3 regions of the Serratia sp. AR11 genome follow, and region 2 is predicted to be linked to each of the others. Evidence: riboswitches for the same ligand, from Rfam matches in the RefSeq annotation. Region 2 holds a riboswitch; each other region holds the start of a gene.
What was found. A riboswitch is a leader RNA that binds a small molecule or an ion and turns the genes downstream of it on or off. The one in region 2 is predicted to bind thiamine pyrophosphate.

Region 1 (4,954 bases), 2.2 Mb from region 2:
GGCAGCCCGACGGTGTCACTCAACAGCAGGAAGAAACCGGTCGCCAGCACGATGCCTGGCATTGCCAGGATCACCATGCCACTTAGCTCAAGTCGCTGGCCCCAGCGCAGCCGCTGTTGCAGCTTCAGCTCACGACTGCTCCACAGCAGCATCATGGTCAGTAGCACGCACAGTACGCCGGCACCGAGAGCAATGCGTAATGAGGTGAATAACGCCTGCCACAGCACAGGCTGTTGCAGCACGCTGACCAGGCTTTGGTTGGCACCGTCGGCAATCACCGCCAGCAGTGGGGGTAACAGCAGCAGCAGGGCGGCAGCGATCAGCAAAAAATCGCTGGTGCGGCGCCACAGGCTGTCTTCCGGATTACGCCAGATGTGGGCGTGAGTGTTGCCGACCGGCAATGCCTGGCTTAACCGCTGGCTGAGCACCACCAGCCCCAGGCAGCAGGCCAGTTGGATCAGCGCCAGCAGCGCGGCACGGCTGAGATCGTAGTCGTAGCTGAGCGCCTGGTAGATAGCCAATTCGATGGTGGTGGCCTGCGGCCCGCCGCCCAGTGACAATACGGTGGCGAAACTGGCAAAGCACAGCATAAAGATCAGCGCACCGCTCGGCAGGATCTGGCGGCGTAGTGCCGGCCATTCGACAAAGCGGAACTGCTGCCGCCCGCTCATGCCAAGCTGCGCAGCCAGTTGACGCTGTTCGACCGGAATGTTTTCCAGCGCCTGTAGCAGCAGGCGGGTCGCCAGCGGCAGGTTGAAGAACATATGGGCCAACAGAATGCCCTGCAGGCCATAGGGGGAGAAACTGTAGTTAATGCCGAGCCAACCGCATATCGCGGCCAGCCAGCCTTGTCGGCCATAAACACTGAGCAGACCGAACACCGCCACCAGTACCGGCAGCACCAGCGTCATGGCGCACAGCCGTAGCAGCAATTGGCGGCCAGGGAAACGGCGACGGAACAGCGATCGCGCCAGCAGGATAGCGGGCAGCACCGAGATCAGTGCCGACAGCAACGCCTGCCAGAAGGTGAAACGCACCACGTGCCACAGGTAGCTGTCCTGCCACAGACCCTGCCAGTCGCTTTCGGGCGCGTGTCGCCACAGCGAACCCATCGCCAGTACGGCGATGGTCAGGATCAGACCGGAAGCCAGCAGCCCCGGCCATAGCCAGCGTGGGATCAGTGGCTGACGGCGGTTTGCCATGCCCGGATCCAGTTGCCGCGTTGTTTGGCCACTTCTTCAGCGCTGTATTGCAACGCGGTCTGCGGTACGGTCATTTGCTCAAACCCGGCCGGTAGCTGGGTTTTGATCACCGGATACATCCAGTTGCCGGTGGGAATGCTGTTCTGGAACGCCGGGGTCACCATAAATTGCATAAACTGCTCTGCCAACTCCGGCTGTTTGCCGGCCTTGAGTTTGCCTGCCACCTCGACCTGCAGGTAGTGGCCTTCGCTGAAGTTAGCGGCGGCGTAGCTGTCTTTCTTTTCTTCAATCAGATGGTAGGCCGGAGAGGTGGTGTAGCTGAGTACCAGGTCGCCTTCGCCTTTCAGGAACAGGCCGTAAGCCTCACTCCAGCCCTTGGTCACGGTGACGGTTTTCTTTGCCAGCTTTTGCCAGGCTTCGGGAGCCTTGTCGCCATAGACTTTCTGCATCCACAACAGCAGGCCGAGGCCCGGCGTGCTGGTACGCGGATCTTCATAAATCACCTTCCAGTTCTGGTCACTGTCGACCAGTTCCTGCAGGCTTTTGGGCGGGTTCTTCAGTTTTTCTTTGTTGTAAACGAAGGCAAAGTAGCCGTAGTCATAAGGCACGAAGGTTTTATCCTGCCAGCCGCCGGGAACGCTCAGTTTGGTGCTGTCGACGTTGCTCGGCGCAAATAAACCGGTTTGTTGCGCGGCCTGCAGCAAATTGTTGTCCAGCCCCAACACCACATCGGCGGCGCTGTTTTTTCCTTCCATGCGCAGGCGGTTAAGCAGCGAAACGCCGTCTTCCAGCGCGACAAATTTCAGCTCACAGTCGCACTGGGCTTCAAAGGCTTTTTTGACCGCCGGGCCAGGGCCCCAGTCGGCAGCGAAAGAATCATAGGTGTAGACCGTCAGTACCGGTTTGGCGAACACCGGTGCGGCGCACAACAACAGTAATAAGGGCAGGCTTTTTTTGACCACTTTGCACTCCTGAAAATTTAGGGGGGCAAGGGTATCTGAGGGGGCGAGTGGCGGCTGCCGGTTCGCTGGGCTCAAATCCCTCCGCCGGTATTGACCGGATCAGGTTCGACGGGTTTGTTCTCAGCAAAATCGGCACGCCGCATTTTGCACCCCGTTGAGACGGCGTCATTGTAAAGACTAACGGGCGTCGGTGAAAGGCGCTTATGCTTCCGGCGGCGCAAACCAGGCGGATTTAAAATCAAACCAGCCCAGGGTATTCATCCGTACGCCGCGCATGCTGCGCTGGCCGTGCAATTGCAACCAGTGGTGGAACAGCGGGTGTAACTGATGATTGCTGACCAGGCGCTGGCAAAAATCGGCCAGCGGCAGGCTATTGGCGCGCCACAACGCGGCATCCTCAGCGAGATCTTCATTCATGCAGTGCTGCATCAGCGGCAGTTCATACAGGGTGGCGAACAGCGAGAACTCCAGCGGCAGATAGAAGTTGGCGCTGCCGAGCCACAGATCGCTGATGGCTTCGCCTTTATGCCAGGTGTCGTAATCCACGGCCTGGATCTTCAGCTTGATACCCTGCTGCGCCAGCAGGGGTTCGATCGCCAACTGAATGGCGTGGAACTCCGAGTGCTCGCTGTAGTAAGTCAACGTCAGCTCGGTCAACCCGTCCGGTTTGGGCAATTGTGCCAGTGCGCGGTTGTGATGCCAGCGCGGCAGAAGGCCGTAGGCCGGCGACCAATAGCGTTGATAGACCGGGCCGGCATTGCTCAGCAGCGCAATGGGGTTGATCAACTCGCACAGCCAACTGCGAATGGCCGGATCGGCCGCCAGTGGCGAACGCTGATCGAACAGCAGGAAATAACAGCCTTCTTCCAGCCGGCTTTCCAGTTCGTTTTTGCCGGTGTCGTCCGCCTGCAACTGGACGCCGGAATGTACCAGTTCTTCGGTCACTTCCGGCAGCACCCAGATATTCACCTCATCGATCAGCGCGCGGTAGCCAAAGTAATCGTCAAAGGCGTGGATTTTCATCTGGCTGCGGTGGTTGCGTACCACGCTATATGGCCCGGTGCCCACTGGGTGGCGCGAGAAGTCCGGCAGGCTTTGCCATTCGCGCGGCAAGATCATCGCGGGCACGCTGCCCAGCAGCCACGGCAGCCAGTAATCGGGACTGTGCAAATGCACGTCGATCACATAAGGCGTCGGTGAGGTCACGCGTTCGAGATGTGAAAACAGTGGCTGTGGCATCAAACGGGTAAGCGAGCTGATGACATCCTCCATTTCCAGCTCGCGGCCATGGTGAAAATGAATCGCCGGGCGGAGATAAAAACGCCAATGCAGCGGGGTCAAAGCTTGCCAGTGATGCGAAAGATCAGACTCCAGTTCCCCGTTTTCCTCGTTTATGCGCGTCAGGCCGCTGAAAATCTGCCGTGCCAGATGGGTTTCCGAACGCCGCAGCGCCGAACCGGGCAGCAGGTTATACAACTGGCGATAGTAGAGCACCCGCAGGATGTGTTTCCCCTGACGAAAGCTGCGTCCCAGTTGGGACAGCAACATTTGGCGCACCACGTTTTTATCGCCGACCAGTTGCACCAGTTGATCGATACGGTCTTGCTCCAGCAATTCCTCCGCCCGCTGCTGTTGCAGTGCCAGACCGGTGTAGTGAAAGGTGAGCCGTGAACGTTTGCCGCGCCCGGACTCGGCCTGCCAGGTTAACCAGCCCTGGTGCTGCATGGCACCCAGTAGCGAACGCACGTGGCGGCGCGAACAGCTGAGCACTTCGGCCAGCTCCTGCAGGGTGGTTTCGGTCGGCTCGCCGTGGCAGCGCTGCCACAGGCGAATGAACTGCTGTTGCAATCTGGAGGTGGACATAAAAGAGGAACGCTCCGGCATCAACCCATCAATTTATCTTTCCCTATATTACGCCGATAATTTTCCTCAATGAAAGGGGGAGGGCGACGGATGAAAGTTTTCTTGTCAAAACAGTTCTATCAGCGCTATTTCAGCGCGGTACGTCGCCAGCGGGCCGATTGGTTGGGGCTGGTGCCTGAGCAGGCGCGGCTGGAGATGCTGGCCCATCTGACCCAGTGGGACATCCACTCCATGACGGATAAGCAATACCGTGAGCATCTGTGAGGCTCGGGTAGAAAAAGTTTCTGAGTAATGGTGTTGTTCACCAGCCAGTGGGATCATACCCACTGGTTTTTTTATTCTCGGTCGCGGGGATATTCTTGCAATTTTGCCACCGTAGCCTAAGGTTCTGTCTTCCGCTTTAGGGTCAGGAACGAAGAGATGAAACGTCAGCGCTGGCTGCCACGCCGCTTTAATCCCGTCTTTGCCGCATTCCTGCTGATTGCCTTTCTTTCCGGCATTGCCGGCGCGCTTTTGGCGCCGACGCTGAGCCTGTTCCTGACCACCGAGGTTAAGGTGCGGCCGCTGTGGGTTGGCCTGTTCTATACCGTCAACGCTATTGTCGGCATCGCGGTCAGTTTCCTGTTGGCCAAGCGTTCGGATACGCGCGGCGATCGTCGCAAGTTGATTTTGCTGTGCTGCCTGATGGCGGTCGGTAACTGCCTGCTGTTTGCCTTTAACCGTGACTATCTGACGCTGATCACCGCCGGGGTATTGCTGTCGGCGATTGCCAATACCGCGATGCCGCAGATTTTTGCGCTGGCACGAGAATATGCAGACAGCTCGGCGCGCGAAGTGGTGATGTTCAGCTCGGTGATGCGCGCACAACTGTCGCTGGCCTGGGTGATTGGCCCGCCGCTGTCGTTTACGCTGGCGCTGAACTACGGG
Region 2 (4,954 bases):
TGCGTGAAGATCAGGGAATGGGGCACCGGGCCTGTATTTCCGGGCAGGGGGATTTGCCCTTCCGGGAATTGTTGCTGGGGCTAATTTGCCTGGGCGAAGAACGGCCGCAGGTTACCGCTTATGGGCTGGAGGAAGAAGTGGATTATTACGCGCCGCCATTTCGTTTTAACGGAGAGGGCGATAACCCGCATATTCCATGGCGGGAGATGAGTGAAACCGCGTTACCGGAACATGGGCTGGAGGAACGGCTTAAAAAAGAGGTTCAGGATGCATTAAATCAAATTCACCATGTTCGCACCATTACTGACAGTTTGATAAAGCAAGCCCGGGAGCTGCTAACCCCGGCATAATATAATAAATAAATTTATAAATAACACATTCTCAATGATGTGGAGAGACACTCGTCCCGTCACTGAGGTAACAACACCGCTTATTATTTAATGGCTGTGAGGGGATTATGCTGACTAAAAAAAGATGGGCACTATTTAGCTTGTTGGTCTTATGTGGCGGGACAATATATAAATTACCCTCCCTTAAGGATGCGTTTTATGTGCCGATGCAAGAATACTTTCACCTGAGTAACGGGGAAATTGGTAACGCCATGTCGGTCAACTCGATTGTGACCACCATTGGCTTCTTCTTGTCGATTTATTTCTCCGACCGTCTGCCGCGCCGCTTTACCATGTCGTTTTCACTGATTGCCACCGGCTTGCTTGGTATTTATCTGTCCAGCATGCCGGGTTACTGGGGCATTCTGTTTGTCTGGGCGTTGTTTGGGGTCACCTGTGACATGCTGAACTGGCCGGTACTGCTCAAATCGGTGAGTATGCTGGGGGATAATACCCAGCAGGGGCGGCTGTTCGGCTTTTTCGAAACCGGTCGTGGCGTGGTGGATACCGTGGTGGCGTTTTCCGCACTGGCGTTGTTTACCGCTTTTGGCAGCGGCTACCTTGGCTTCAAGGTTGGGATACTGTTTTATTCAGCGATCGCCATTATCGTCGGGATTATTATTCTGTTAGTGATGAAGGAAAGCCCGGAGGAGAAAACACCATCGAAAAGCGCATTGCCGGTTGATAAAAAACCGGGCATGAGCAGCGTATTAAAAAATAAAACGGTCTGGCTGATTGCCTTCAGCGTTTTCTGTGTTTATGCGGTGTATTGTGGGCTGACGTTCTTTATTCCTTTCCTGAGCCATGTCTATGCATTACCGATTGCACTGGTTGGGGCCTATGGGATCATTAATCAGTATTGCCTAAAAATGGTGGGTGGACCTATTGGCGGGTTGATTGCGGACAAAGTATTAAAATCCCCCAGCAAATATTTATTCTACACCTTTATTATCAGCGCCATTGCGCTGGCATTATTGATCCTATTGCCGCATGAGCAAATGCCGGTCTATCTGGGCATGGCCTGTACGCTGGGATTTGGTGCGGTGGTCTTTACCCAACGTGCAGTGTTCTTCGCACCGATCGGTGAGGCGGGGATTGATGAGGAACACACCGGTGCGGCGATGGCGCTAGGCAGTTTTATCGGTTACGCCCCGGCGATGTTTTGCTTCAGCCTGTACGGCCATATTCTCGATGCCTTCCCCGGACTAACCGGCTACAAGATTGTCTTCGGCCTGATGGGCATGTTTGCCTGCGCCGGGATCATCGTGTCAGGGTTGTTGGTTAGAAATATCCGCGCACGCGGCAAATTGACCCCGGCGGTTTCTGCCGCCTGATTTGAGGACTATGGATGGGCACGGTACAGCATGCCGTGCCCTTACTTGGTCGGCGAGTGCATCAGGTAATAGTCTTCCGCGCCGTCATTGCCGGTGGCGATCGTCCGCCAGCCGTGTTTATGGTAAAACGCCAGCGCCTTCTCATTCTTGACCAGACATTTCAGCGAGCCGGTGGCGGTAAACGTCTGCTCCGCTGCCTGCAACAGCGCGCTGCCGACGCCCAGGGGCGGCAGGTGAGGGTCGACATACAGATTGTGAATAAAGTTATCCTGACGATAAATCGAGACAAACCCCAGTCGCTTTCCCCTTTCTTCCGCCACCCAAATATCCTCGCCCAGTGTCGAACGATCGAAATCTTCCAGTCGGTAATCTTCGGTATCACGCCAGGGGAACGCTGCTTTGCGCGATGCCAGATACAGGGTGCGCAGGAACGGACGGTCGGCTTCCTGGTATTTTCTTATTTGCATGGCGTCTCCTTTTTATTTTTTGACACTATAGCGCGATTGACCTCACCGGCGGCAACCCCAATAATGGCCGTCTTGACTCGGGGTGCCTCTAGGGGCTGAGATTTTACCCGTATTACCTGATCTGGATTATGCCAGCGTAGGGAAGTCTCGGTGCCCCCACCGGTACCCGCCTTCTTGAACGCCGGTTGGGAGGAATATGTTCACTCGACCTGATGCTTTACCCGGCGCTCACGCCGCGGCTTGTTTGACCCAATTTAAACGCCAATCCCCCTTGATTCATTGCCTGACCAACGAAGTGGTGCAGGAACTGACGGCTAACGTGTTGCTGGCGCTCGGCGCTTCCCCTGCGATGGTGGTGGAACCGACCGAAGCGGCACAGTTCAGCCGGCTGGCGGATGCTTTGCTGGTCAATATTGGCACCCTCAATGCCTCGCGGGCCGAATCCATGCTGGCAGCGGTAGAGGCCGCCAATGCGGCGGGCACCCCCTGGACGCTGGATCCGGTCGCCGTCGGCGGGCTGGTGTATCGCACTGCATTTGCCCAGCGTTTGCTGGGGGAAAAGCCGGCGGCGATCCGCGGCAATGCCTCTGAGATCATGGCGCTGAGTGGCTTGCAGGCGAACGGTCGCGGCGTCGACAGCGCTGACGATTCACTGGCGGCGTTACCGGCGGCGCGTGAACTGGCGCGGCTCAGCGGGGCGATAGTGGCAGTGACCGGCGTGGTGGATTACATCACCGATGGCCAGCGTGACTGGGCGGTCGCCGGAGGGGACGTGCTGATGACGCGAGTGGTGGGCACCGGTTGTGCGCTTTCGGCCGTGGTGGCGGCATTCTGCAGCCTGCCGGGCGATCGGCTGGACAACGTAGCCACCGCCTGCCGGGTGATGTCACTTTGCGGTGAGCGGGCGACGCGTGGCGCGGCTGGGCCGGGCAGTTTCACCCCGGCGTTTCTCGATGCTCTTTACCAACTGCGTCCGGAGGATCTGCAATGAAACGGATTAACGCGTTGACCATCGCCGGGACCGATCCGAGCGGTGGGGCCGGTATCCAGGCCGACCTGAAAGCCTTCTCCGCGCTAGGGGCCTATGGCGCCTCCGTGATCACCGCGCTGGTGGCACAAAACACCCGCGGCGTGCAGTCGGTGTATAACATCGAGCCGGCTTTTGTCGCCGCTCAACTTGATTCCGTGTTCAGCGATCTGCGTATCGACAGCACCAAGATTGGCATGCTGGCCAACGCCGACATTGTGCAGGCGGTGGCGGAGCGTTTACGTCACTATCAGCCGTCGTTTGTGGTGCTGGATACGGTGATGCTGGCGAAAAGCGGTGATCCTTTGCTGGCACCGGAGGCGGTGGAGTCGATTCGCCGCGAACTGTTGCCGCTGGTGTCGATCATCACGCCGAACCTGCCGGAAGCTGCGGCCCTGCTGGAATGTGCCCCGGCGGAAAACGAAAGCCAGATGCGTGAACAGGGGCGGGCACTGTTGGCGATGGGCTGCCAGGCGGTACTGATGAAGGGCGGCCATCTCAGCGAAAGTGAAAGCCCGGACTGGCTGTTCAGTGTGGGGCAGGAGCAACGCTTTACTGCACCCCGCGTAGCGACCCGCCATACGCACGGCACCGGCTGCACGCTGTCTGCTGCATTGGCCGCGCTGCGTCCGCGCCACGACGACTGGGCAGGTACGGTCGCTGCCGCCAAGGATTATCTGCAAAAAGCCTTGCAGCAGGCCGATACGCTGGAAGTGGGGCACGGCATCGGGCCGGTGCATCATTTTCACGCCTGGTGGTGAGTCAACTTTTTAGCCGTGCTGTGGTCTGACTAGATTCAGGCCCGGTTTTGGCCGGGTGCGATCGAATTCAATCAAGGGAGAAGGCCATGACAGGACAAAACGCACTTCGCGGCGCCATCTTCGGCGCGTTACTCAGCTTCAGCGTGGGCAGCCTCGCCCAACAGATTGTCACCACTTCGGACGTGATCCAGCAGCCGGGCTATCAGACCAGTTGGCAGAACATGGTGAAGGGGCAGGCCCGTTTACCGGGCTGGGCGCGCAAAGGGGTAGGGACTTCAACCCCGGCGCAAAGCCTGAGCTGGAAGGGCCAGGATTATTTGGTGGGCAATGTGTGCAAGCCCCACGACTGTGCCAACAACTTTATGATGGTGGCGTTTAAAGAAGATAAGTCGCAGGCCTGGGCGGTGCGCGTTGAAGTGGCGAACAAGCCGGAAGCGGTTGATCATCCGAAGAAATACGCCAAATACCAATGGCTGGGCAAGCCGGATGAGGACATGAAGGCGCTGCTGAAACAACAGTTTGAGAATAATCCGGACTGGAAATAAGTGGGCTTTAGCGTCGTACGAATCCCCTCACCCTAACCCTCTCCCAAAGGAGAGGGTACAAACGGGCAAGCATTAGTTAATGCGGTCAGCCGATACCGGCCTGATGCAGGTCGTGCAGGTTGATCGCGCCCACCAGTACGCCATCTAGGTTGACCACCGGCGCGGCGCTAATGTGCTGTTCGTGCAATGCTTCCAGTGCTTCTCCGGCGCGCCATTGTTCCGGCAAACGGTAGCCGGGCCGGGTGATCGCCGGGCTTAATGCATCCTGCAGGCTATTGCCTTTCACCAGCCAGCGACGCAGGTCGCCGTCGGTAAACACCCCCACTACTTTCTGCTGTGCGTCGCACACTGGCACCAGTCCCAACCCGGTACGGCTCAGTTCCAGCATCGCTTCCATCACGTTGGCATTTTCACTGACCTGCGGCAGGCGA
Region 3 (4,954 bases), 510 kb from region 2:
TCGGTATTGAGTTCCGGGTGGGCCTTGGCGAACGCCAGCCAGCTTTCCTGTGGGTGAGCCTGCAGGTAATCGTTGCCTTTTTTCAGCGCCGTGAGGAATTTCTTGATTTTCGGCTCGCCCACCGCGTCGCGATTGGCGACGATAATCAGTTCGTCGTAGGCTGGCACGCCGTAGTCTTCCACGTTAAACACCACCGGATCCTTGCCCTGCAACTTTAGCTCCAGCGCTTCGATATTACGATATCCGCCAATCACCGCATCAACCTGACCTGCCAGCAGGGCGCTGGTCAGTTGGAAATTTACGTTAATCAACTTACCGTCGTCAGGGTTGAGGTGTTCATGCTTGAACATGGTTGCCAGCGTGGCCTGTTCGATGCCGCTGACCGAGTAACCGATTTTTTTGCCCTTCAGCCCTGCCGGGGTGGTAATGCTTTTATCCAGCGTAATCACGGTATTGAGCGGTGAATTAATCAGGGTACCCACGCGCATCAGCGGCAGGCCCTGATCGGCAAAGAAATGCAGCTGCGGCTGATAGGTGATGGCCAGATCGGCCTGTTTTGCCGCCACCAACCGTGGTGGTAGCGCCGGATCGGAAGGCGGCACAATCTTGATGTCCAGGCCTTCGGCCTTGAAGGCACCGATCTGCTCGGCCACCATAATCGGCGCGTGATCGGGGTTGATATACCAGTCGAGCACCAGCGTCAGTTTTTCTGCGGCGGTAGCTTGCCCGGCCAGCGTGGTGCAGAGCATCAGTCCGCAGAGGGTTTTATTAATCATTGTGGATCCCTTGTTATCAGTCATTTTCCGGCGCCCAGTCGATCAGGCGCAGCAGCAGCGCGTCCACCGTCACCCAAAGCAGGACGGTCATCAGCACCAGAATAAACAGCGCGGCAAAACAGACGTCGGTCTGCATGCGCGCGTTGGCGTTCAGCATTACGTAACCCAAACCTTCCGCCGAGCCGACCCATTCGCCGATGATCGCGCCGATCGGGGCGACGGCGGCGGCCATGCGCAGCCCGGAGCCAAAGGCCGGCAGTGCCGCCATCAGCCGCACATGCCGCAGTTGCGCCCAGGGAGAAGCGCGCAGGGTGCGGGCCAGATCGAGATAATCGTTATTGACCCGGCGCAGTCCGTCGAAGAAGGCTGAAGTGACCGGGAAGAAGATCACCAACACGGCCATCACCACCTTGGCGCTCATGCCAAAACCGAACCACAGCACCAACAGCGGGGCCAGTGCAAACACCGGGATAGCCTGACTGGTTAGCACCAGCGGCATTAGCCAGCGTTGCAGCCGTGGGGAATAAATCATGCACAGCGCCAGTACGGCACCAAGCAACACCCCGGCCAGCAGGCCGCAGGCGATCTCGGCGGCGGTGATCAGCGTGTGGTAACCGAGGTAAGCCCGGTCGTTCCACAGCGCCTGCGCGACTGAGGTGGGTGAAGGCAGCAGAAAAGCCGGAATATCACCCAGAGTGACCAGTCCCCACAGCAATAGCAGGCCGGCAAACACCGTCAGGCTGCGGCGCATCCGCGACAGACGGCTTTCAATCTGTGGTTTCATCCGGCGGCCCTCACCAGTTGCAACAACAGCTCGCTCTGGCTTTTCAGCAGATGAGGATCGTCCGGTGCGCGCGGCGGCAAACCTTCGATAACATGGCTATCGTCAATACCGGCGGGATAGCGGGACAGTACCAGCAGGTGATGGCTGAGACGGCAGGCTTCCATTGGGTCGTGGGTAATCAGCAATACGGTGTGCTGCGCCAGCAGTTCGGCGGCCAGTTGCTGGATCATGGCGCGGGTAATGGTGTCCAGCGCCGAGAAAGGCTCATCCATCAGCACAATCGGCTGGCGTTCATACAGGGTACGGGCGATGGCGGTGCGCTGACGCATGCCACCGGACAGCGCAGCAGGCAAGGCATTGCCATAACCGCTCAGCCCCACGCGTTCCCGCAGGTGTTCCGCCCAAGCGCAATCGACCTTTTCACCGCGCAGCCGCGCGCCGAGGCTGATGTTCTGGTCAATGGTCAGCCACGGATAGAGCAAATCCTTTTGCCCCATATAAGCGATGCGCCCGGCAATCGGCAGGCCGTCACTGCCGGTCACCGAACCGGAGGTGGGTTTTTCCAGCCCGGCAATAATCTTCAACAGGCTGGTTTTCCCCGCGCCGCTGGCGCCGAGCAGGGCAACAAAACTGCCGCCTGCGATATCGAAGCTCAGCCGCTCAAAAATCACCTGCTGACCAAAGCGCAGGGTTAAATCCCGCACCTGAATACCCGGCCGAACGCCATGGTGTTGCGCGTTGCCTATACTCATTGGGCATTCAGCCCCATTTGCCAGAAGGCAGATTCCAGCCGGGTGGCGGTGGTGAAAATCTCTGACAGTTCGCCCAGGCGGCTTTCTGCACCGCGCTGACGGCCGACGTTTTCCAGCAGATCGATAGCGGCCTGCACCCCGGTCAGATAGCCCGGATCGCCATAGTTGCGGATCCACGAGGCGTAAGGGTTGCCCTCCATCACCGTGGCAGGGTCGCCCAGCAGCCGCAGGCCAATCTCGGCATAGCCGGCGACGCAGGGCAACAGCGCCGCCAGCAGGTCGAGAGCGTCCCCGGAGTGGCCGATATCGAGTACATAACGGGTGTAATTGAGGGTTTCTGCGGCTTCTGGCTCGGCGGCAATCTGCGGCTCGCTGAGGCCCCAGTCGGCGCAATAGGCCAGATGCAAAGGCAGCTCGGCGACAATCGCATTGAGCGAGGCGGTGGCCGTGCGCATCTCCGGCAGGGTGCGCAGTTTGCTGACCAGCAGGGCGTAGGCGCGGGCAAAGTGGATCAGGAACAGATAGTCCTGGGTCAGATAGCGGCGGAAAGCAGGTTCGGGTAGCGTACCGGCGGCCAGTTGCTGAATAAAGGGGTGAGCGACATAGTCCTGCCAGTGGCTACCGGCGCGCAGGCGCAGTTGGCCGTAGAGACCGTCGTCGAATTGGGGAGTAAACATGGGACCTCCAAAAGTGAGTGGAGATCCGGGCGCGCTGAGGTATGAACAGGCAATGACTGATAGCGTTATTGCCGACCCGTCCCTTCGCTGGCATGACCCAGATCAGGTTCAAAGGGTTCGGCTTGCGCCATCTCAGCCCATTACAGGACACCCCTCGGAGGAGCCTGTTATACGATATTTACTTTTTGATTACAATGTTTGGGCGGGGGGAAGCCTGGAGGATTTTCTCTGCCAAAAACGGTTCGTTTAGTGCGGTCGAAGACAATTTTTCTGGCCTGACAGGGGGCATATTTGTCACTGTAATCCGGTCATAATTGAACCTAAGGACACCACCCATGAAGAAAATTGGATTTCTCTCTTTTGGCCACTGGACGCCTTCGTCACAGTCGGGCACCCGTTCGGCCGGCGATGCGTTGCTGCAATCGATCGACCTGGCCGTCGCGGCAGAAGAGCTGGGGGCGGATGGGGCCTATTTCCGCGTGCATCACTTTGCACGCCAGCTTGGCTCGCCATTCCCGCTGTTGGCTGCCATCGGTGCCAAAACCCAGCGTATTGAGATTGGTACCGGCGTGATCGACATGCGCTATGAAAACCCGCTGTATATGGTTGAAGACGCCGGAGCCGCCGACCTGATTTCAGGTGGACGCTTGCAGCTTGGCATCAGCCGCGGTTCTCCCGAGCAGGTGATTGATGGCTGGCGTTACTTTGGTTACACGCCTGCGGACGGCGAGACCGAAGCCGATATGGCCCGCCGCCACACCGAAGTGCTGCTGGACGCGCTGCGCGGTGAAGGCTTTGCCGAACCCAGCCCGCAGCCGATGTTCCCTAATCCTCCCGGCCTGCTGCGCGTTGAACCCTTCTCTGCCGGGCTGCGGGATCGCATCTGGTGGGGTGCCAGCTCAGACGCTACGGCAGTTTGGGCCGCGAAGCTGGGGATGAACCTGCAAAGCTCGACGCTGAAAAACGACGAAACCGGCGAGCCGTTTCACGTGCAGCAGGCCAAACAGATCCGCGCTTACCGCGAGGCCTGGAAGTTGGCAGGGCATAAACGAGAGCCGCGTGTGTCGGTCAGCCGCAGCATTTTTGCGCTGATGAACCAGCAGGACCGCAGTTACTTCGGCAATAGCGGGCAGGAGGGCGATCAGGTGGGCTATATCGGCGATCAGACCCGGGCGATATTCGGCCGTAGTTATGCCGCCGAGCCAGAGCTGCTGATCAAACAGCTGGCGCAGGACGAAGCCATTGCCGAAGCGGATACCTTGCTGCTGACGGTGCCAAACCAGTTGGGCGTTGAGTATAACGCCCATGTGATTGAGTCGATCCTGAAGCATATTGCACCGGCGCTGGACTGGCGCTGATAAGTCGCGCACTGAAAGCCCGCCAGCCTCTCCGGTGGCGGGCTTGACTTATTTTGCTCATTTTGTATTTTAAGGACATGCATACCTTTCTGATTATCGTCCCCGAAGGGGGCATGTTATTCGAGTCGGCAGGCATCGCCGACATCCTGATGCAAGCCAACCGCTTGAGGCCCAACGACGCTCCGCTCTACCAGATGGCGATCGTCACCACCCAATCTCACCGGGTGGTACATGGGTCGTCCGGCTTGAATCTGTTGGCCGATCATCGTCTTTCAGATCTCGACCCAGAGCAGGAACGCGACACCATCATAGTGACCGGAAAAGGCGCGACCGAGGAAGAGAGTGCTTATGTTGTCGACTGGCTACGGCGTGCCGCACCCAAGGCGCGGCGTATTGCGTCGGTTTGCGGTGGGGCGTTGTTGCTGGCCGAAGCCGGTTTGCTGGATGGACGCCGGGCGACCACCCATTGGCGATTGCTGGAAACCTTGCAGACTCGTTTCCCAAAAGTGCAGGTCGAAAATGGGCCGTTGTACGTGCAGGATGGTTCCGTCTGGACTTCGGGCGGGGTCAGTTCCGGCTTCGATCTCACCCTGGCGCTGGTGGAGGA

Region 1: linked by a shared signal. The riboswitch ahead of thiB (thiamine ABC transporter substrate binding subunit) and the one ahead of thiM (hydroxyethylthiazole kinase) in region 2 are both predicted to bind thiamine pyrophosphate.
Region 3: linked by a shared signal. The riboswitch ahead of tenA (thiaminase II) and the one ahead of thiM (hydroxyethylthiazole kinase) in region 2 are both predicted to bind thiamine pyrophosphate.

Annotation. Positions count from the first base shown of each region.
Region 1 is NZ_CM150739.1:721,769-726,722, forward strand. It holds gene thiP (thiamine/thiamine pyrophosphate ABC transporter permease ThiP) at 1-1,202, opposite strand, end outside; gene thiB (thiamine ABC transporter substrate binding subunit) at 1,178-2,164, opposite strand; TPP riboswitch at 2,223-2,328, opposite strand; gene sgrR (HTH-type transcriptional regulator SgrR) at 2,366-4,027, opposite strand; gene sgrT (glucose uptake inhibitor SgrT) at 4,118-4,291, shown strand; gene ACSOSI_RS03390 (sugar efflux transporter) at 4,448-4,954, shown strand, end outside.
Region 2 is NZ_CM150739.1:4,058,844-4,063,797, reverse strand. It holds gene ACSOSI_RS19120 (sugar phosphate isomerase/epimerase family protein) at 1-350, shown strand, start outside; gene ACSOSI_RS19115 (MFS transporter) at 458-1,723, shown strand; gene ACSOSI_RS19110 (GNAT family N-acetyltransferase) at 1,765-2,190, opposite strand; TPP riboswitch at 2,259-2,350, shown strand; gene thiM (hydroxyethylthiazole kinase) at 2,387-3,181, shown strand; gene thiD (bifunctional hydroxymethylpyrimidine kinase/phosphomethylpyrimidine kinase) at 3,178-3,978, shown strand; gene ACSOSI_RS19095 (inhibitor of vertebrate lysozyme family protein) at 4,065-4,523, shown strand; gene gutQ (arabinose-5-phosphate isomerase GutQ) at 4,609-4,954, opposite strand, start outside.
Region 3 is NZ_CM150739.1:3,544,898-3,549,851, reverse strand. It holds gene ACSOSI_RS16775 (ABC transporter substrate-binding protein) at 1-776, opposite strand, end outside; gene ACSOSI_RS16770 (ABC transporter permease) at 793-1,560, opposite strand; gene ACSOSI_RS16765 (ABC transporter ATP-binding protein) at 1,557-2,312, opposite strand; gene tenA (thiaminase II) at 2,309-2,989, opposite strand; TPP riboswitch at 3,052-3,154, opposite strand; gene ACSOSI_RS16755 (LLM class flavin-dependent oxidoreductase) at 3,325-4,347, shown strand; gene ACSOSI_RS16750 (GlxA family transcriptional regulator) at 4,425-4,954, shown strand, end outside.